3 regions of the Photobacterium angustum genome follow, and region 2 is predicted to be linked to each of the others. Evidence: riboswitches for the same ligand, from Rfam matches in the RefSeq annotation. Region 2 holds a riboswitch; each other region holds the start of a gene.
What was found. Region 2 has a riboswitch for lysine ahead of lysC (lysine-sensitive aspartokinase 3). Riboswitches for the same ligand answer to the same signal wherever they lie in the genome.
Positions count from the first base shown of each region.

Region 1: another riboswitch for lysine. It lies ahead of BTO08_RS08145 (Na+/H+ antiporter NhaC family protein); the one in region 2 lies ahead of lysC (lysine-sensitive aspartokinase 3).
Region 3: another riboswitch for lysine. It lies ahead of BTO08_RS04275 (Na+/H+ antiporter NhaC family protein); the one in region 2 lies ahead of lysC (lysine-sensitive aspartokinase 3).

Region 1 covers NZ_MSCJ01000001.1:1,885,137-1,892,920, reverse strand. The annotation lists gene BTO08_RS08160 (YcgL domain-containing protein) at 32-310, shown strand; gene BTO08_RS08155 (lytic murein transglycosylase) at 318-1,286, shown strand; gene BTO08_RS08150 (H-NS family nucleoid-associated regulatory protein) at 1,514-1,909, opposite strand; lysine riboswitch at 2,270-2,450, shown strand; gene BTO08_RS08145 (Na+/H+ antiporter NhaC family protein) at 2,536-4,134, shown strand; gene BTO08_RS08140 (thymidine kinase) at 4,297-4,875, shown strand; gene hisIE (bifunctional phosphoribosyl-AMP cyclohydrolase/phosphoribosyl-ATP diphosphatase HisIE) at 4,989-5,612, opposite strand; gene hisF (imidazole glycerol phosphate synthase subunit HisF) at 5,609-6,382, opposite strand; gene hisA (1-(5-phosphoribosyl)-5-[(5-phosphoribosylamino)methylideneamino]imidazole-4-carboxamide isomerase) at 6,393-7,127, opposite strand; gene hisH (imidazole glycerol phosphate synthase subunit HisH) at 7,148-7,784, opposite strand, start outside.
Region 2 covers NZ_MSCJ01000001.1:2,595,696-2,603,479, forward strand. The annotation lists gene uvrA (excinuclease ABC subunit UvrA) at 1-1,348, shown strand, start outside; gene BTO08_RS11690 (PglL family O-oligosaccharyltransferase) at 1,426-3,168, shown strand; gene BTO08_RS11695 (pyridoxal-phosphate-dependent aminotransferase family protein) at 3,222-4,340, opposite strand; lysine riboswitch at 4,579-4,763, shown strand; gene lysC (lysine-sensitive aspartokinase 3) at 4,865-6,235, shown strand; gene metH (methionine synthase) at 6,315-7,784, opposite strand, start outside.
Region 3 covers NZ_MSCJ01000001.1:998,680-1,006,463, forward strand. The annotation lists gene BTO08_RS04265 (Qnr family pentapeptide repeat protein) at 1-288, shown strand, start outside; gene BTO08_RS04270 (VOC family protein) at 349-789, opposite strand; gene BTO08_RS04275 (Na+/H+ antiporter NhaC family protein) at 897-2,477, opposite strand; lysine riboswitch at 2,562-2,735, opposite strand; gene ccoP (cytochrome-c oxidase, cbb3-type subunit III) at 2,872-5,070, opposite strand; gene ccoO (cytochrome-c oxidase, cbb3-type subunit II) at 5,067-5,675, opposite strand; gene ccoN (cytochrome-c oxidase, cbb3-type subunit I) at 5,668-7,101, opposite strand; gene BTO08_RS04295 (c-type cytochrome) at 7,129-7,491, opposite strand; gene BTO08_RS04300 (3-phenylpropionate MFS transporter) at 7,755-7,784, shown strand, end outside.

The DNA of each region.
Region 1 (7,784 bases), 710 kb from region 2:
AGAATAAGCTTTAACAAATAGGTGAATTGAAATGTTGTGTGCAATCTATAAAAGCTTAAAAAAAGATAACACATATTTATATGTAAATAAGAAAGATGATTTCTCCGATGTGCCTGAAGTATTAATGAATACTTTTGGTAAACCGCAATTTGTTATGGTGATAAAGTTAGAAGGTAGAAAGTTAGCCTTGGCCGATGTTGAAAAAGTAAAAGAAGCATTAAAGACCGTTGGCTTCTATCTTCAGGTTCCACCGCCAGTAACAAATTTATTGGATCAATATAAAGCCGAGAAAGCCGGCAGAGTTAATTAAGGTTATTATGCATAAGCGTTTTATATCGGCCGTTGTGGCCTTAGGATTAGGGATTTCCTCAACAGCTTTTGCTGCTGATGAAGGGTTTAACGCATATATAAATAAGCTAAAAGCAGAGGCGCGTAGTAATGGTATTTCTGAGCCTATTCTCGATTCTGCTTTTAAAGACATTACATTTACTCATCGTGCAGTAAAGGCGGATAAAAACCAACCTGAGAAAAAGTTAACATTAGATCAATATATTCCACGCGCTGTACCTGATTGGAAAGTCAAACAAGCACGTCGTTTATATCAAGAGAATAAAACAACGTTAGATCGTATAGGTAAAGAATACGGCGTACAGCCACGTTTTATTGTCGCGTTGTGGGGAGTTGAAAGTAATTTTGGTAAATTACAAGGTAATTACCATGTTGTCGAAGCATTAACCACGTTGGCTTATGAAGGCCGTCGTGAAGCCTTATTCCGTAAACAAGTAATGGCAGCATTACAAATTCTTCAAGAAGGTCATATTACAATTGATGAGATGAAAGGATCATGGGCAGGGGCGATGGGTCAATGCCAATTTATGCCAACATCTTATTTAACCTTTGCGGTTGATGGTAATAATGACGGCAAAGCAGATATTTGGAATACAAAAGCGGATGTTTTTGCATCTGCAGCGAATTATCTAAAAAAATCAGGTTGGAATGATAAATATACTTGGGGACGTCAAGTTAAGGTCCCATCATCATTATCGGCTGATTTAAAAGGTACGGGTGTAGAAAAGACAAAAACACTGGCGCAATGGCAAACATTGGGTGTTCGCACAATGAGTGGTGGGAATTTACCAAAAGAAGACATTGATGCGTGGTTAATTCAACCTGATGATGAACATGGACGCACTTACCTTGTGTACGGTAATTATCAAACATTAATGAAATGGAACCGTTCTCATTATTTTGCTTTAGCTGTCAGCCATCTTGCTGATCGTATTTAATAGTTATAGCCATAATAATAGGTTATCTGTATTGAAAGTCAGGCTCTACTGCCTGACTTTTTATTTTGATATGTGCTTTATATATTTCAAAACTAATAAAGGTTTACTTAGATATACCTTTAAGCAATGTTAAAACATATTTTTTAGATAGGTGTCTATAATTTTGGGTTTATGGAAGTATAAAAAAAGCCCAACTAAGTTGAGCTTTTTAAATATATGGCAGGAAATTAGATTTCAAATTCTTCTAAAGATTTACCATTTTCAAGTGCTTGCTTAAGCGCGCTTGGTGTACGGCCTTGGCCTGTCCACGTTTTTTCTTCACCGTTTTCATCGATGAATTTATATTTAGCTGGACGTGCAGCACGTTTTGCTTTTGGTGCTTTTGAAAGGCTTGCTAACAATTCTTCAGGGTCGATACCATCAGCTAATAGCATTTCACGATATTGAGCTAATTTTTCATTACGCTCATTTTCTTTTGCTTGTTCTTCTTCTTCAGCTTCAGCACGTTCTTGAACAACGGTAGTTAATTTCTCTAAAGCTTCTTCAAGTTGCTCTAAAGTATATTCACGAGAAAGCGCACGAAGACTACGAAGGTTTAAAAGTGCTTTCATTGCATCAGACATTTTTATATTTCCTGTTATTTTTAACTAACTGTAAATAATAATAGCAGTGTCGAATCATTTATTACAATAGTAATGCTTTTATTCTTTATGTCAAAACACTTTAAACGTTCTTTATTGTTAATTGTTAATAATAGCGATATTCGTATCTTTATAAAAAAACGAATATCGGATTTATGCTTAATAGATGTTTACATAGTTACAAAATGAAACATATCTGCTCGTAGGTTCATACTATTTAATGGGTGAAGCTATACTTAGATAAGATTTATTTATAAAACAATGCCATTTGATGTGTTGTTAAATGTTTCACGTGATGTTGTTGCAAATAATGAAACATTACGTAGAATAATCGCAACCTTGATGTAAGGTAGAGGCGCGTTATCTAATAGTAATTAACAAGAGGGTGAAACCAATGACGGTTAATGAAAGGAGCTAATGCCGAAGTAAGAGTGACGTCAAATCCTTTTTCTGGGGTTGTATTGAATAAGTGCAACACTGCCATAGTATATAATCATATTCACTATGGAGCGCTACTGTGAAAGAGAAGAGCTAAGATGTTCTTCAAATATGGTTAACCACCATGTTATCCAGTAGATCTCCAACCTAATTCGGTTGTCTTTGAGATCATGAATTTAGTAGATTACTCCCATTCATTAGTATCCATTATTCCTCCTATTGTTGCGTTAGGGTTAGCGATACTTTCTCGGCGTGTGTTAGTTTCTCTTGGTGCGGGTATCGTATTAGGAGCACTTTATTTAAATGATTTTTCATTTAATCATTCAGCTTCTTATTTAGGAGACACAATACAAAACTTATTCATATCTGATGGTGGCATTAACACCTGGAATATGAGTATTGTTTTATTCCTCATTATATTAGGCATGACGACAGCATTGTTAACATTGTCTGGTGGTACTCGTGCATTTGCTGCATGGGCACAAACAAAAATTAAAACGAAAAGGGGCGCGAAACTGCTTGCTGCCTTTTTAGGCGTGTTTATTTTTGTTGATGATTACTTTAATAGTTTAGCGGTGGGTTCTATCGCTCGTCCTGTAACGGATCGCTATTATGTATCTCGTTCTAAATTGGCTTATATATTGGATTCAACAGCCGCTCCAATGTGCGTTCTAATGCCTGCATCGAGTTGGGGGGCGTATATAATTACATTAATTGGCGGTATTTTAGTTACTCATGGGGTAACAGAATATACACCTTTAAGTGCCTTTTTAACGTTAGCGCCAATGAACTTCTATGCTATTTTTGCTTTAGCTATGGTTTTTGTTGTGTCTTGGTTCCAATGGGATATTGGACCAATGAAAAAACATGAGATGGCAGCAATGCATTGTCGTGGATTTGATGAAGGCAGTGATGTTGATGAACAAGCAAAAGATTTAACTGACGAATTAGAAATTGTTGAAAGTACGAAAGGTAAAGTTGGTGATTTAATTTGGCCGATTATTATTTTAATATTTGCCACGTTCTTTTTTATGATTTTTACAGGCTATCAAGCATTAGCAGCAGACGGTAAATCTTTTGCTCTGCTAGGTGCGTTTGAAAATACTGATGTCGGTAAGTCACTTTGTCTTGGTGGTTTATTTGGCTTAATTGCCGCGATTATTCCTGTTATTCGACAGCGTATTGCATTTAATGAAGTTATTCGCACATTATGGATTGGTGCTAAATCCATGTTTGGTGCGATTTTAATTTTATTATTTGCTTGGAGTATTGGTAGCGTTATTGGTGATATGAAAACGGGGCAATATTTATCAACCCTCGTACAAGGGAATATTAACCCTATGTTATTACCGATGATCTTATTTTTATTATCAGGCGTGATGGCATTTTCTACAGGTACCTCATGGGGCACGTTTGGCATTATGTTACCTATTGCTGGTGATTTAGCTGGGGCAACCGATATTACCTTGATGCTACCAATGCTAGCGGGGGTATTAGCAGGTTCTGTATTTGGTGATCACTGTTCACCGATTTCAGATACTACAATATTGTCTTCAACGGGTGCTCGTTGCCATCATATTGATCATGTCGCAACGCAACTTCCTTACGCAGTTTCTGTCGCCTTTGTTTCTACTATTGGCTTCCTTGTGCTAGGTATTACTGATTCATTACCCGTAGCCTTCATCGCGGCTATAATTACTTTTATTATGGTTTGTGTGTTGTTTGCTTGGTTATCACGACGTACTTATGTCCCAACAGTAAAAAGCTGATTTTATCTCTGCTCTTTTAAGCCCATACACTTTTCATAAAAAAGAGTATGGGCTTTTTTGTAACTAATTTGTACTTGTTAAGTCTATCACTTTTCATTGTGAGTGAATTTCTGTAGCATCGGCGCAGTTTTTTTAAACCAATCGTATTACTAGGGAATCCTCATGGCCCAAATGTATTTCTATTACTCTGCTATGAATGCAGGGAAATCGACCACATTATTGCAATCCTCATTTAATTATCGCGAAAGAGGAATGACCCCCGTTATTTTTACTGCTGCGATTGATGATCGTTTTGGTGTGGGTAAAGTCAGCTCTCGCATTGGTTTAGAAGAAGAGGCTGAGCTATTTAATGCAGAAGATGATTTATTCGAACGATTAAAAGCGTTATCGGATAAAGGTAAAATTGATTGCGTATTAATTGATGAATGCCAGTTCTTATCTAAAGCGCAGGTTTATCAATTAACGGAAGTGGTCGATAAACTCGATATTCCAGTTTTATGTTACGGTTTACGTACAGACTTCTTAGGTGAACTTTTTGAAGGTAGTCGTTACTTATTATCGTGGGCGGATAAGTTAGTTGAACTAAAAACAATTTGTCACTGTGGTCGCAAGGCTAACATGGTGATCCGTCAAGATGAAACCGGTCGTGCTATTGCTGATGGTGAACAAGTTGAAATTGGTGGCAATGCTCGTTACGTATCGGTATGTCGATTACATTATAAAGAGGCATTAGGTCGTTAATCATTTAATGATAATAGGGATAGTCCTCTTTATTTTATCCAGTAATACGTAATTATTGCGAAACAAAAAGCCAGCTTATTTAGCTGGCTTTTTCATCGTAACTGACAATTGAATTATTTCTTATTATGACGCTCTTGCAGTTTATTCGTCACATCAGACAGTGATAAACCTTGATCTTGAAGCAGTACAAGCAGGTGATAGATCAAATCCGCTGATTCACATACTAATTCCGCTTTGTCACCCGACGTTGCCGCAAGCGCGACTTCAACGCCTTCTTCGCCCACTTTTTGCGATATACGCTTGGTGCCACGGGCGTAGAGGCTGGCTGTGTAGGACGACTCAGGATCTGCACCTTTACGACTAGCCAAGAGCTGCTCAAGTTGATGAAGGAAAACCAGTGACGGTGGCTGAGCATCACTTTCATCAGAATCAAAACAGGTGGTCGTGTTTAAGTGGCACGTTGGACCAATTGGATCGACTTGTACTAATAAGGTGTCTTTGTCACAATCAAGCTGAATACTTTTAAGTTGCAGTACATTGCCTGATGTTTCACCTTTCGTCCACAGGCGCTCTTTGGTGCGAGACCAGAAAGTGACTTGTTTAGTATCAAGTGTCTTTTGAAGCGCATCTTCGTTCATGTAGCCAAGCATTAGCACTTGACCACTGGCATTATCTTGAACAATAGCAGGGATCAGTCCGGCTACTTTTTCCCAATTGATTTTGGTTAATAAACTCATAGTCGGATCTCCACATTTTGCGTTTTCAGAAATTGCTTTAACTCACCGATGTTGATGATTTGTTTATGGAAAACAGAGGCAGCTAAGGCGCCGTCTACATTCGCAAGCTTAAAGGCATCGCTAAAGTGCTGCATTTCACCCGCACCACCAGAAGCAATTAAAGGTACGTCACATACATTGCGTACCATGTTGAGTTGCTCTAAGTCGTAACCATTACGTACGCCATCTTGGTTCATCATGTTCAGTACGATTTCACCCGCGCCACGACGTTGAACTTCTTCAACCCAATCACGTGTTTGCCATTGGGTTGCTTTGGTACGCTTTTCATCACCAGTAAATTGGTATACCTGATATTGACCTGTTTCAGCATCAAAATAGGAATCAATACCGACAACGATACATTGCACACCGAACTTATCCGCCAATGTGGTGATTAATGTTGGATCTGCTAGAGCTGGTGAATTGATAGAGACTTTATCTGCACCAAATTGAAGAATACGGCTCGCATCGTCAGCAGATTTAATACCACCTGCGACACAGAACGGAATATCAATCACTTCTGCAACGCGAGATACCCAGCTTTTATCAACAACACGACCGTCACTTGATGCGGTAATATCGTAGAAAACCAGTTCATCTGCGCCTTCTTCAGCGTAACGTTTTGCCAGTGGTACAATGTCGCCAATGATTTCGTGGTTACGAAATTGGACACCTTTTACAACCTGACCATCACGTACGTCTAAACAAGGAATAATACGTTTAGCTAACATTGTGGTCTCCTTAATTGTTCCAGCATGTAAAGGCTTGCTCGGCAGTAAACTTACCATCAAGTAGGGCGCGACCTACAATAACGCCAGCCACACCTGAGCCTTTTAATGCTGCAATATCATCAAGCGAGCCAATGCCGCCAGATGATTGAAATTGTACTTGTGGGTATTGGCGACAAAGATCGACATACAGTTCGACATTTGAACCAGCCAATGTGCCATCGCGAGAAATGTCAGTACACAGCACGTGTTTTAAACCCACTTTTAAGAAATCTTCTAATAGCGCCTCAATAGTAACGCCTGAATCTTCTTGCCAACCAGATACAGCGACAATGCGGTTACCGTTGTCATCAATATTGATATCTAGTGCTAATACAATGTGTTCAGCACCGTATTTTTCCATCCAGCCTTTAACCATCTCTGGTTGTTTAACTGCCGTTGAACCGATCACTACGCGTTTAGCACCTGCGTTAAGCAGATCTGCGACGTCTTGTTCTGTGCGTACGCCACCACCAATTTGTACATTGGCTGGTGTGCTTTTGAGTAGTTTTTCAATAAGGGATAACTGACGGGCTTGTGTATCTTTTGCGCCCGTTAAATCAACCAAGTGGAGCCAGTTAGCGCCAGCTTGGTGGTAAAGATTAAATTGCTCTGCGGGATCGACTTTGTATTCTGTTACTTGACCATAGTCGCCTTGGAATAGACGAACGACTTGGCCTTCAATCAGATCTAATGCAGGAATAATCATAACAAGTCCTTTTGTTATCGTTATAGTTCGAGGAAGTTTTGAATGAGTATCGCGCCAGCTTTACTTGAACGCTCTGGGTGAAATTGCACCCCGTAGTAATTGCCATTTTGCACTGCTGCGGTAAAGCTTTGACCATATTGCGCGCTGGCGATGGTTTTACCACCTTGCTGCGCGGTATGATCAAATACAGGCATGGCGTAACTATGCACGAAATAAAAATAGCTTCCCGCAGGGATGCCATTAAATAGCGGGTGATTATCTTCCGGTGTAATGGTGTTCCAACCCATATGTGGCAGCGGTAACCCCTCGGCTTGGATTTTCTCTACAGAAGCATCACACAAATCTAAGCAGGGAATAATTTCACTGCCATTTTGCCCGTGCTCCTGCGACGCTTTACCCAGTAGCTGCATACCCAAACAGATCCCTAACAACGGTTTAGTCACTTGCTTTACTAAGCTAACTAAATCACGCTGTTGTAGGTTCTGCATTGCTTCACTGGCGGTACCAACACCTGGAAGAAAGAGCTTATCGGCAGCAAGTACAACTGCTGGATCTTTGCTGACTTCCACTTGATAGCCAAGACGTTCAATAGCAAAGCGAACAGAAGATACATTGGCACAACCAGTATCAATAATGACTACGCGCTGTTGAGTATTG
Region 2 (7,784 bases):
ACGTATTCGTCTTGCCAGCCAAATTGGTGCGGGGCTTGTGGGCGTGATGTACGTTTTAGATGAGCCTTCCATTGGTCTCCACCAGCGTGATAACGAACGACTACTCAAAACCTTAATTCACCTTCGTGATTTAGGAAATACCGTGATTGTGGTGGAACACGACGAAGATGCCATTCGTGCAGCCGATTATGTGATTGATATTGGTCCTGGCGCAGGTGTTCACGGTGGTAATATTATTGCGCAAGGTGGCGTTAAAGATATCTTAAAATCAAAAGAATCGTTAACAGGACAATACCTCAGTGGGAAAAAAGCAATTGAAATCCCCGCTGAGCGAACACCGTTTGATCCCGAAAAAACGGTTAAACTACTGGGCGCTACGGGTAACAACCTAAAAGATGTCAATGTTGAGATTCCAGTTGGTTTATTTACTTGTATTACCGGTGTTTCTGGCTCAGGTAAATCAACGCTTATTAACGATACCTTCTTTGAAATTGCTCATCACAAATTAAATGGTGCAACGACAGGCACACCAGCGCCGTATCGTGAGATCCAAGATCTAGAACATTTCGATAAGGTTATCGACATTAACCAAAGCCCGATTGGTCGTACTCCGCGTTCAAATCCTGCCACTTATACAGGTATTTTCACCCCGATTCGTGAGCTTTTTTCAGGCACTCAAGAAGCCCGTTCCCGTGGTTATAAACCAGGACGTTTTAGCTTTAACGTTCGTGGTGGTCGCTGTGAAGCATGCCAAGGTGATGGTGTTATTAAAGTTGAAATGCACTTCTTACCAGATGTCTATGTACCTTGTGATGCCTGTAAAGGTAAGCGTTATAACCGTGAAACCTTAGAGATCCGCTATAAGGGTAAAACCATTGATGAAGTGTTAGAGCTCACGGTTGAAGATGCACGAGAATTCTTTGATCCGGTTCCCGCTATTGCAAGAAAGTTACAAACCTTAATGGATGTTGGTTTATCGTATATTCGTTTAGGTCAAGCGGCGACAACCTTATCAGGCGGTGAAGCACAACGTGTTAAACTAGCAAAAGAGTTATCGAAACGCGATACCGGAAAGACACTTTATATTCTGGATGAACCAACAACCGGATTACACTTCCACGATATTCAGCAGCTATTAACAGTACTGCATAAATTGCGTGATAAAGGTAATACCATTGTGGTGATCGAACATAACTTAGATGTAATAAAAACCGCAGATTGGATCATCGATCTTGGTCCTGAAGGCGGTAGCGGTGGTGGTGAAATCATTGCAACAGGAACACCTGAAGATGTAGCGAAAGTGAAAGGCTCACATACAGCAAGGTTCCTTAAACCGCTGCTAGGTTAGAATATGAAAACACGCTAATATATGATAACAGGCTGATTTTATTCAGCCTGTTTGCTTATTCATACTCAGGAACAACCATGACAGTGTTACAACTCGAAGGCACCAGATTAGAACAGAAACGGATTTCTAAACCATTGGTACGCTATTTCCTTGCAACAATCGGTGTTATTTTTATTGTTGCTATGCACTACTTCCAACATAACCCCGGCGGTTCAGGGCTTGAGCTCTCGTTTAACGCTGCAGTTTGGATCCCTTTTAGTTTTGCTATCTCCTTCGGCTTACTGGAAATTTGTCGCCAACAAATCTGGCGTTATTCACGCCTAACACTATTATTGTTTGCTTGTTGTGTTCTGCTGACTCTCCCCATTTTTTATTCCAATGCTGATGCAGGAGCGGCGTTTAATCGCTTGTTTACCTTGTGGGCTGGATTTCTATTTTTTGTCAGCTTGCAGCAATTCGTTTTTACCCACCAGCAACGCCAACGTTTGTTATGGTTTATTTTAATTGGGGTACTCATTGAAGCCATATTTGCATGGTACCAATACCTTTGGATCCCAGCAAAGAACCCTATCGGCTATGACACTATCGCTAACCGCCCTTATGGTATTTTTCAACAACCAAATGTGATGGCGAGTTTTCTTGCAACAGGGCTCGTGATTGGTACGTATCTATTAGCACGTATCCCATTATATCGCGGTAAATGGTCATGGCAGCATGTCATATTACTCATGACCCCTGTACTCACCATTCCGGTGTTAGTGGTGTTGAACTCTCGTACAGGTTGGTTAGGTGCAGTTATTGGCGTAGTACTAATGCTGCCGTATTTGCGTCGCTTTGCCGCAAAACAAGCACAACGTTTGTGGTTGTTAATGGTTGCATTAGGGCTTTGTTTGGCATGGAATATTTCATCTACTGAAAATTGGTCTCCAAAATCAAACGCAACACAAGTTACAAGTGGTGCTAGAGGAGTAATATATCCACAAGCCTATGATATGTTAATCAATAAACCACTTACAGGTTATGGCTACGGTAAATTTGAAGCCGCTTACATCACGCAAACTGCGTTATGGCACAATGAAGATCCAGCACAACATGCAGGTGTTCCTAGCTTAGATCACCCACATAACGAGTTACTTTTCTGGGCAGACGAAGGCGGTATAGTCCCACTTATCGGCTTATTGCTTGCTGCATTTGCGGTAATGGTAAAAATAAGAAAAGCGCCTAATGGTACCCAGTTAGCCTTAATAGGATTGTTTTTCCCTATCGTTCTGCATACCCAACTTGAGTATCCTTTCTACCATTCATTAGTCCATTGGCTGATCTTTATCATACTGATATTTTGGGTGGATAACCTCACCACCAAATATCACCGCCAATCATTAAGCTACGTACTAGGGCTGAAAGTTTTTGCACTTATTGTACCAATATTTATCTCTAGCTTTATGATAACGACCCTGTATTCAGGTTGGCAGTTAACTAAATTTGAAACCACTCGCCCAGTAAATATTGAATACTTACTTAAGGTGAATAATCCATGGTCGTGGAAAAACCGTTTTGATTGGGACTTACAATTAACCCAGTTACAGCTCGGAATTAGCAGTAATAAGCCAGCACTAATTGAAGACTATATTCAATGGGCAACCGAGAAAGCGAAAACATGGCCGCGACCTGCACTGTATCAAAACCTGATCCTCGCTTACGATGCCCTCGGCAATAAAGAGCAAGCATCACAAATCAGAGATGAAGCGCTGTTCTTGTTTCCATCTTTAAATTTTGAGCAGCAAAACAGCGAAGCAAAGGCAACGTCTGCTGCTAAATAACCATAAAAAATGGCTACCCTATTGGTAGCCATTTTTATTTACTCATCAATAAATTATTTCAATGTAGTTTCTAGCGCTTTTAAACACAGAGCAACATTTTCACTTCTCGCACCATACCCCATCAAACCGATACGCCACGCTTTACCAGCCAGCGCACCTAAACCTGCTCCGATTTCCAAGTTGTAACGTTGCAGCAACTCATTACGTACCTCGGCATCATCAACACCTTCAGGGATATAAACCGCATTGAGTTGGGGTAAACGTGAGGTTTCTTCTACTACAAATTTAATACCAAGCTTTTCAAGCCCAGCTTTAAGCTCTTCATGGGTATTTCGATGGCGCTGCCATGCATTTTCTAACCCTTCGTTTTGCAATAATACCAAGGCTTCATGCAACGCATATAAACTGTTTACAGGTGCTGTGTGGTGATAGCTACGCTTACCTTCACCACTCCAATAACCGAGCACCAAACTTTGATCTAAAAACCAGCTTTGTACTTTGGTTTTACGTTGCTGGATCTTATCTATCGCCTTTTGAGAAAACGTTAATGGCGATAACCCCGGCGTACAAGACAAACACTTTTGGCTACCAGAATAAACCGCATCTAATTGCCACTCGTCCACCAGCAAAGGAACACCACCAAGTGATGTCACCGCATCAACAATCGTTAAGCAATCATGTTTATGGGCAATTTCCGCCAATGTTTTCGCATCACTCAATGCGCCGGTTGAGGTTTCGGCATGAACAAAAGCGACAATTTTAATTTCAGGATCGTTTTGTAACGCTTGTTCCACTAAATCAGGATCAACCGCCGTCCCCCATTCGTTATCCACAACGATAGCAACACCACCGCAACGCTCGACATTTTCCCGCATCCGCTCCCCGAAAACGCCATTACGGCAAACTAGCACTTTATCCCCAGCTTCAACGAGATTAACAAAGCAGGCTTCCATTCCAGCACTACCTGGCGCTGAAACAGCGATAGTAAAGGCATTTTGGGTTTGAAAGGCATATTGCAACAATTGTTTTAATTCATCCATCATGCCTATAAATAACGGATCAAGGTGCCCTACCGTAGGACGACTAAGCGCTTGTAATACTTGCGGATAAATATCTGATGGTCCCGGCCCCATGAGGGTTCGATGCGGCGGGATAAAGCTGGTAATTGTCATTCTTTTGCTCCGTAAAGTCATTGTCCCTGTCGATATTTTTATGTGGAACGCGTTGCTATCTCTTTTAGAGTATTAGAGCCCCTTCATTGGTGCAAGCGACCAATACCCATCTCATGACACATATTGATGAAATATCATATGTAAATAAATTGTCATATTCCATTTGACAACAGGGTGATGAATCTTATTCAATAAGATGATATTTTATTCAAGCACTTATTATTCAAACAGTACGACTTAAAACGGAAGAGGAGCGTTACCTAGGTATCATAATGACAGGACCCCATCCAATCGCCATTATGAGAGGGAGAGTAACGCCGAGGTATAACTGATTAGGGGATGAGTTATATCGGCTATGAAGGTTGAATCCTTCTAGCTGTCACCAAGGTCAATGATTGACATTGGTGGGGAGCTTCTGGGTGAGTGACTATTCACCTCTTATGCTCTCCTGACAGGATGTCGGGAATACTCCCGAAAAAATAGCCTACCTTGTGATGTGTTTACTATTTAGGGAGAAATTAATTATGGACAAGGCTACAACACATTCAGATTCACTAACTGTCGCAAAATTTGGCGGTACCAGTGTTGCTGATTACACCGCAATGAGCCGAAGTGCTGCAATTGTTACTGCTAACCCAGAAACTAAAATTGTGTTAATCAGCGCCTGCTCTGGTGTCACTAATATTCTAGTAGAACTTGCCAATGGCGTGAGCGATTCAACGATCCGTCAACAGCGTATTCAGACATTGACCCAAACCCACCAAGATGTTCTTGATCAACTTCAGCACCCAGAGAATATTCAAGACGCTATTTACGGCCTACTTGATAACATCGCAACCTTAGCTGAACATGCGGCATCAACAACCTCAGCACAATTGACCGATCAAATTGTTAGCCATGGCGAGTTGCTTTCAACCCATCTTTTTAGTCAAATATTAGTCGAGCTAAACGCCCCAGCTGTACGTGTAGATATTCGTTCCATCATGCGTACTGATGATCAATTTGGTAAAGCGATCCCACAGCCAGAAACCATTAAGCAATTAGCAACTGAGCAATTATTACCACTATTAGACAATAATATCGTGGTATCACAGGGCTTTATTGGATCAAACAGCCAAGGTGTTACGACAACACTTGGTCGTGGGGGGAGTGACTATAGTGCCGCTTTAATTGCAGAAGCCGTAAATGCTAGCACATTAGAGATTTGGACTGACGTACCGGGTTTATACACTACCGACCCACGTATTACATCAGCCGCGAAACCGATCAAAGAGATCAGTTTTAGTGAAGCTTCTGAAATGGCAAACTTTGGTGCTAAAATTTTACACCCATCAACTCTAGTGCCTGCTGTTCGTCAACAGATCCCAGTATTTGTAGGTTCATCAAAAGCACCAGAGCAAGGCGGTACTTGGATCAGACAATCCGTTGAAGAAGCGCCACTATTTAGAGCACTCGCATTACGTGCCAACCAAACCATGGTGACACTTACTAGCTTAAATATGTTCCATGCATATGGCTTTCTAGCAGAAGTCTTTCGTATCTTGGCTGAACATAAAATCTCAGTTGATCTCATCACAACCTCAGAGGTAAGCGTTTCACTTACCTTAGATCAAACCGATACTGGTGGCGGTGCGCCAACTCTTCCGCTTCAAGTCGTTGAAGAATTAAGCCAATTATGTGTGGTTGACGTCGAGCAAGGGCTATCACTGGTTGCACTTATCGGTAACCAAATGAGTGATACGAAAGGCTCAGCAAAAGATATCTTTGGCGCGCTAGAAGATCATAACCTTCGTATGATTTGCTACGGTGCTAGCCCACATAATTTATGTTTCTTAATTAATGAAGATGAAGCTAAAGACGTGGTTCGCACACTACACGCATCTTTGTTGGAATAAGCTCTTTCTAACGAACCCAAATAAAGTTCCGATAAACAAAAAGGCGCATTGAGCGCCTTTTTTAACTATTGATTAAGCATTAAAGATTTGGGCCTAACCATTTCTCAGCTTCGATCAAATCCCAACCTTTTCGATCAGCATAACTTTCTAACTGATCTTGCTGGATCTGAGCAACCGCAAAGTAACGAGAATCAGGATGTGAGAAATACCATCCCGATACTGCAGCACCAGGCCACATCGCATAACTTTCCGTTAGTACCATGCCAGTATTTTTCTCTGCATCAAGTAACTGCCAAATAGCACCTTTTTCGGTATGCTCAGGACATGCGGCATAACCAGGAGCTGGACGAATGCCTTGATACTTTTCTCGGATCAAATCGTCATTATTCAGATCTTCATCGGCTGCATAGCCCCAAATCTCTTTACGTACCATTTCATGCATACATTCAGCAAAGGCTTCCGCTAATCGATCCGCGACGGCCTGTACCATAATGGCATTGTAATCATCACCTTTTGCTTTGAATTGCTCGGCAATATCATATTCACCAATACCACCGGTTACCGCAAAAGCGCCAATCCAATCAGCCTTGCCGCTCTCTTTAGGCGCAATATAGTCAGATAAACAATAGTTAGGACCTTTCGGCTTTTTGGTTTGCTGACGTAAACCATGCAGTACCGTTAAGACTTCTGTTCGGCTATCGTCGGTGTAAACTTCAATGTCATCACCGACATTATTAGCAGGGAATAAACCACAAACACCGTTAGCTTTAATCATGCCTGTTTTCTCGATCTCATCTAAGATTTTATTAGCATCATTAAACAACTTGGTCGCCTCTTCACCGACAACTTCATGACGAAGAATCGTTGGGTATTTACCACTTAATGACCACGTCATGAAAAATGGCGTCCAATCGATATACTTACGAATTTCAGCTACAGGGAAATCAGTGAAGGTGTGAACACCGGCTTTTTTCGGTACTGGCGGCGTATAATTTTGCCAATCAATATTAACCGCATTAGCACGTGCTTCTTCTAACGAAATAGGTGCGGTACGTGGTTTCTTACGCGCATGTTGTTCACGTACCACATCGTACTCTTGGTTTAAACGCTCAACAAACGCTGGCTTTTGTTCATCAGACAATAACGCTGAACAAACACCTACCGCGCGTGATGCATTAGATACATACACTACTGGCTGATTGTAGTTTTGCTCAATCTTAACCGCCGTGTGGGCTTTAGAAGTTGTTGCACCACCAATAAGCAAAGGAATATCGAATCCTTGTCGCTCCATTTCTTTAGCAACATGGACCATTTCATCAAGCGATGGCGTGATCAAACCCGACAAGCCAATAATATCGACGTTTTCTTCTTTGGCGACTTTTAGAATTTTATCGCATGACACCATCACCCCAAGATCGATGATCTCGTAGTTATTACATTGCAGTACAACACCAACTATATTCTTACCAATGTCGTGAACATCGCCTTTTACGGTTGCTAGAAGAATTTTACCGTTGGTTTGTCCAGCTTGTTTTTCAGCATCAATATA
Region 3 (7,784 bases), 1.6 Mb from region 2:
TGCAATTTACGTTACAGCAATTTCGAAGACATAAAATTAGAGCAGTGCGAACTGTTTGAAAACCGATGGAACGGGGCTAATTTGTTGGCTACATCGTTTAAAGGATCTGACTTAAGTCGCGGTGAGTTTTCATCTGAGCAGTGGCGCCAATGCGTTGTAGAAGACGCAGATCTCTGTCATGTGGATTTAGAGGGTGTTGATATTCGACGTGTAAATTTAAGTGGTGTAAAAATTTGCGATTGGCAACAAGAGCAATTACTAAGTCAACTGGGCATTATTGTGCTTTAAAACGCTATAAAAAGGTCGGTATTATTTAAATAAAATAATACCGATATACAATGCTATTTTTTACCATTCACCTTGGTTTTGCATCGAAGCCCAAGGTTCAGCTGCTTCTAGTGCGTCGCCTTTTTGTAGCAGTTCAATCGAAATACCATCAGGTGAACGCACAAATGCCATATGTCCATCACGGGGTGGGCGGTTAATAACGACTCCATTATTTTGTAAATGAGCACATAAATCGTAAATATTATCGACGGCAAAAGCGAGGTGACCAAAATTACGACCACCAGTGTACGATTCTGGATCCCAGTTATAAGTTAGTTCTAATAAAGGCGACTGTGTTTCTTTTGCCGTTTCTGCCTGATTAGGTGCAGCTAAAAATACTAGTGTAAAACGTCCACGTTCGCTTTCTTTACGTCGAATTTCTACCAAACCAAGCTTGTTACAGTAAAAATCCAGTGAAGCATCTAAGTTGCTCACTCGTACCATGGTATGTAAGTATTCCATTCTATTTCCTAACTTTTATACAAAAAAATCCCCGTTGTCTTAATACTTAGCATAAAGCAAATGTGTATTAAAACGAACGGGGATTATTAGATTTTATGATCTAATGTTTATGCTATTACTGCTTGCAGTTGTTTCTTATGACGACGTAGGTGAATCGTACAACATGCAAGGAACCAAACAGAACTTACAGCAATACCCGCAACTGTTGAAGATAAGATGCCCATTGCTAGATAGCCTAATAGTGCGCCAATAGCGACAGTCAATGCATAAGGTAGCTGAGTCATCACGTGATCCATATGGTGACTACCTGCACCTGTTGCAGACAAGATACTTGTGCTTGAAATAGGTGAGCTGTGATCACCAAAGACAGATCCTGCAAGTACTGCAGATAACATCGGCATTAATAGGTGAGCATCACTTGCTACCGCCATATCACCAGCAAGTGGTAACATGATACCGAACGTGCCCCAGCTTGTGCCTGTCGCAAATGACATTGCACATGAAAGGATGAAGACTAACGCTGGTAGTAATTCCGTTGGGAAACCACCTTTAGTTAAAGAGGCTAGGTACTGGCCTGTAGACATATCACTCACAACAGTACCGATCGTCCATGCAAACAATAGAATAATGATTGCAGGGATCATCGCTTGTACACCTTGAGGTGCCGCAGTTAACCAAGTCTTACGTGGTAGTTTTAAACGTAAAGCTAGAAGAATAGAAACAGCTAGGCTACATAAAGATGCATTAACCAATGAAGCACCTAGATCGGTATGCTCTAAAGAAGCTATCAGGCTAAAAGCTTCGCCTTTTGCGCTTAATACTTCAGCACCACTAATGATCATAAAGATAACGCTGGAGACAGTCAGTGTCAGAATAGGCAATACCATATCAATCATAGTACCTTGGCCTTCAGACTCAGTAGTAATTTCTAAGCCTTTAGGGTGGCCTTTAGATTCATCCCATAGCTTACCTTCTTCTGCCCATTCTTCGTGTTGACGCATTGGACCAATGTTAAGTTGGAAGAAAATAACAACGATAACCATTAATAGCGTAAACACGGCGTACAAGTTCATTGGGATCATTTGAACAAACAATGAAATAGCACTGATATCTGTAATGTGGTTTGTTACTAAAATACCGCTAAGAATAGCAATAATGTAAGCACCCCAAGACGAGATTGGCGTGATAACACAAACAGGTGCAGCCGTTGAATCAAGTAAATAGGCAAGCTTTGCACGTGAAATATTGAAACGGTCTGTTACAGGGCGACAAATCGGCCCCACAGATAAGCTATGGAAAAAGTCATCAATAAAGAAAGCAAAAACCATTAAACCCGTTAGCATATTTGCGCTACGACGATCTTTACAGCGACGAACACCCCATTCAGCAAACGCTTTAGTTGCACCAGTTGCTGTCATTAAGCTGATCAAACCACCGAGCAAAAGCATGAAGATGATCATATTAACGTTACCGCTATTAACAGCACCGTCTGCCCAAACAAGGCCTACAACTTTATTTACGATATATTGAAGCGCCGCTAAAGGGCTGTAATCATTAAGAAGGATTGCGCCTGCAACAATACCAAGGCCAAGTGATAACAATACACGTCGTGTAGTGATTGCTAAAACAACCGCCAGCAAGGGTGGTACAACAGATAGCAGGGAGTCAGAATATTGAACTAGATTCATGGATCTCTTAAACACCTATATAGGTGGAGATCTACCGAAAGGATAGAGAAACAGATTTCAGGAGAAAAAATACTTCTTCGTATCCCTTAGGGTAGCGCTCCATAGACAAAATAACTATGGCAGTTCTGCACTTATTTAATGCAGACCCAGCGATTGTTGACGACACAACAAACACTTCGGCGCCGACTCCTTTCCCCAGACTTCAAAGGTGTCACCCTCCATCTGGATACTTTTAGGCAGCGCGCCTCTACTCAAAGGATTGAAATTTGATGATACCTATTAATTTTGCTTAGGCAATAAAAAGCAGGCATAAAATGCATATTAATTGTAAATATTGTTACTGTTGATGGTATGTTAACCAATTAGTAGCGTTATATTCCATTTAGATAATCGCTTATTCTGTTATGCTATTCGGCTGATTTTGTTCTGGTGTTGTCATCGCGTGTATATTTCCAGCGTAGCCGCCTTTAATTAAATCTTTTCTTACCTCAGCCACTTCTTGTGGGGTGACAGCTACAGTTCTATCACCTAACTTATTGCGGACAAAGCTAATTAACTTCGCGAGGTTGGCATCGCTGATCACCGAGTTAAAGCTACTCATCGGCATAAAGTTACTGTCTTGTTCCATGAAGTTTGGCGATAAACCACGAATGGTAACGGCAATTGTATCGTAAGGATCACTGTGCATAATTATCCCATTGTTAAGCAGTGTAGGGGCGATCCCTTTTCTACCTTTACCGTCTTTACCATGGCATGCACCACAGGTTTGAACATATAAACCATATAGTTTGGCTTCGTTTTCAGGATCGTTGCTACTTAACGGTTTTAGCTCAACGGTTTGAATATCAACATTGGCTGGCACCAAGTCACCAAAACCGGGTGGGTTGAGCTGTGGAACCGATCTATCTAACTCGTTATATTTATCGCCAGTGATCAAGTATTCCGAAATGGCTGCGACGTCTTGTTCTGTCAAGAAACGGGTACTGTTTTGTACCACTTCCGCCATACCACCAAATGCGGTTCCTTTATCTGAATGACCCGTTTTTAAAAAGTCGGTTAGTGTTTTTACATCCCAACGATCTTGATATAGCTCTGTTGCGGTAATATTTGGGGCTTTCCAGCCATCAATCAAATTACCTTGGAATAGCTCTTTTTCTATCAAGGCTTGTGCAACGTTACGTGGAGTATGACATTCCGAACAATGGCCTAACCCCATGGTTAAATATTTACCCCGTTTCCATTGTTCGGTGGCATCTGCTGGGTATTGCAAAGGGTCGGTATTAAGAAAGGCAATATTCCAACCAAGTAGTCCTAACCGGATATTACTTGGGAACATCATCTTGTTTTCTTCATTACGAGTATTCACAAAATTAAGCGATTGCATGTAAGCCCAAAGTGCTTGGGTGTCTTCATCTGTCACATATTGATAAGACGAGTAGGGCATAGCTGGATAAAGGTAGCCATGTTTGCCTTTACCTTTATGTAGCGCATCATAAAATTCATCGTAGGTGTAATCCCCAATACCATAGGTTGGATGTGCTGAAATATTGGTAGAATAAAGCGTGCCAAATGGCGTTAAAAATCCTAAACCGCCACCAAATGGTTCGCCACCTTCACCAGTGTGACAAGCAATACAATCTCCTGCATAAGCAAGGTATTGCCCTTTACTAACCATATCCGGATCAAGCGCTGCGAGTTTCTCGTTTTGTCTATTTCCTTGGTGGCGAATATAAGCACCTAATGCTTGAATTTCGCTATCGCTGAGTTGCTCTTCAAAAGCAGGCATGAGATTGTTTAAGCCATATTTTACCGTCGCAATAATACCTTCAACACTGCCATCGTGAAGCCAGATATTATCGGTTAGATTTGGCGCACCAATCGCAGTATTACCTTTTGCATTACTGCCATGACAAGCCGTACAGTTAGCATCAAATACGGTTTTACCGAGTTCAAGCTTGACCGCGGGCTCTGAGATAATGCGATTTTTTTCAAGTGAAGCGACATAATATGAAACATTCTCAATTTCTTCTTCAGTCAGAATATCTTTCCAGCCAGCCATGACTCCGTTACGACCTTTAACAATCGAATGATGGATCGCCTCATCACTACCACCATAAAGCCAAACGGTATCACTTAAATTAGGGAAATGAAGCTGACCTTGTGCTTGATTTAAATGACAAGCCGCACAATGGGTTTGAAATAAAGCGCGACCAGCGACCACAATTTCAGGCGAGGTACTTAATGCTTGAAATGATGTATCACCATTAGGTACTTGGCTAATTTGTTTGGCTAATGAAGTGGTAGAGGTTGAAGCCGCTTCACTACTTGATTGCCACTTCATGAGTCCTTGCCAGTTTCCCATGCCAGGATAGAGCACCAAAAAAACGGCAGCGATAATGAAAGCGAGAAGATAAGAAAGAAGTAAAAGGTTTGGTACGGCGGCATCGTTTTCATCGATACCATCAAAGCTATCGACGGTTCGATTAGCGTTGGCTGCACTGTTTTTCTTCCAGTAGTACGCAACAACGACGATCATAATTGCGAGAAAAATAAGGGTTAGGATAATGACCCAACCACTCCAAAAAGTACTCATGGTCGTACTCCTTGATCTTGTCCCAGACTTTGTAGATAGGCGATTAATGCCTGTGCCTTGGTTTTACCTTTTACTTCTAATCGTGCCTGTTTAATTTCCTTATCAGTGTAAGGAACACCAAGGGTACGTAATGCAATTAGTTTTGCATCAATATCTTCACCATCAAGTACTTGTTCAAAGAGCCAAGGATAAGAGGGCATAATCGAAGTTGGTACAACATCACGAGGGTTTCTTAGGTGAATGATGTGCCATTGATCAGAATATTTTCGACCTAAATTGGTGAGATCAGGTCCAGTACGTTTTGAACCCCATAAATTGGGATGTTCATAAATATCGTCACTTTCTCGGCTATATCGTCCATAACGTTTAATTTCTGCGTTTAATGGACGTACCATCATGGTATGACAAGTATGGCAACCTTCACTGATATAAATATCGCGCCCAGCAACTTCTAATGCGGTTAATGGTTTCGCGCTTGATTCAGCAATTAACTTATCTTGGTAAAAAAAAGCAGGAAGTACCCATACTAAGAATGAAAAGGCAGCAACCAAAGTTGTTGCAACAATAAGGATCACTACAGATGAGGTAAAATCTTTATTAATCATGAGTATCTACCTTTTCTGTTACTGCATTTTGATGCTTAACTGATCTAGGTTTTGGCTGTTTTAGCGTTCTGTATAGGTTATAAATCATTAAAATTATACCTAACACAAACAACGCACCACCGATAAAGCGAACTAACATCCATGGTGCACTGAAGTTCATCGCTTCGACAAAACTATAGCTAAGAGAGCCATTAGCATCTTCTTTTAGCCACATATAGCCTTGTCCAATTCCAGCAATCCACAGTGCAACGGCATAAAGTACAATCCCAATATGCGCAAACCAGAAATGCCATTTAACTAAACGATTTGACCACAATTGCTCGTGACCATATAAACGAGGGATAAAGTAATAAAATACGGCGATGGCGGACATACCAACCCAGCCCAACGCGCCAGAATGCACATGGCCGATGATCCAATCGGTATTATGAGCAATCATATTAAACCAACGAATAGCTAATAATGGCCCTTCAAAAGTCGCTAACGCGTAATAAACAATGGCAGAGAAGAAAAACCACATGATGTAATCGTGCTTAAGTTTCTGCTTATTGTTGAGCAATGTCATGATGCTATTAAAGGCGCCACCCCATGAGGGTAGCCATAAAATTAACGACATCACTATGCCGAGATTTTGTAACCAATCTGGAACAGAAGAATATATAAGATGGTGTGTGCCAGCCCAAGTATAAAAGCCGACTAAGCCCCAAAAGTGAATAACAGATAAGCGGTAAGAATAAATAGGGCGTTCGGAAATTTTGGGAATGAAATAATAGTTCATACCAATGATGCCAGCGGTTAATAAAAAACCAACCGCATTATGTCCCCACCACCATTGCACGATGGCATCTTCGGCCCCTGAGTAAATAGAGTAAGATTTCCACATCGTGACAGGCAATTCGAGGTTGTTAGCAATAAAAATCATCGCAATAACAATAATGAACGCACCATAAAACCAGTTAGCAACAAAGATATGATGAACGGTGCGTTTAGCAACTGTCATAAAAAATACAATGGCATACATCACCCAGATGACGGCAATTAATATATCAATTGGCCATTCAAGTTCAGCGTATTCTTTTGAGGTAGTAAAACCTAACGGTAGGGTAATAAGGGCGAGAAGAAGGACAAATTGCCATCCCCAAAAGACAGACCAAGCAGCAGTGTTGTTATATAGCGGTGTTTTACAGGTGCGTTGAACAATATAAAAGGATGTTCCCATTAAAAGATTAACGACAAAGCCAAAAATGACGCCGTTAGTATGCAATGGACGAAGACGACCAAATTGAAAGTATTCAGAATCGAGATTAAGGGCAGGCCAATAAAGTTGCGCAGCTAAAATAACACCAATTAACATAGCTATGAACGCCCAACTAACACTAGCGATCATAAAGTACTTAACGATTTTATAATTATACTGAATATCCATCGTCATAACCTTAGCAAGTAATGCCGTTTATTGTGATTGATGGCTGGTATCTGTTTTTACGGTACTAAAGTAATACGCGAGATCCTTCATATCTTGATCACTTAAATCTTTAGCATAACCCTGCATTAATATCGCTAAACCATCAACACGTTGATTTTGTTTGTATGCTTTAAGTGCTGCGACCAAATATTGCTGCTTTTGGCCTTGTAAGTTGGGATAGGTACCCGTTGCAGAAATACCATCGGCACCATGGCAAGTGATACAAACAAGGGCTTTTTGTTTACCGATCTCAAATTGTTGTTCCGGCGTCATTTCATCAGCAGTAGAAACGAGAGGAGTTACAACTAAAACCACAAACAAAAACCGCTTAATGGATAGGATTAAAGACATGCTCATCTCCCTTTTTTATTCTATTTATAGAAGTCGTAATATAAACGCATAATTATAAAGATAGATGATTTTACAATTTCGCAACATTTGTTTTTAGAAAAAACTTAAGTAATTAAAAGAATAAATCGAAATATATTTAATTTTTTTCTAAAAGCAGTCACTCAATGTGACTGTTTTTGATTATTTTATGGTATTTCTTCAAATTGTTAATGATAACTATTTTCGTTACTGTTACTAAAACATTGAAAGGAGTAATAGTGCGAATGCTTAATTGTCGACCATCAGTATGGATG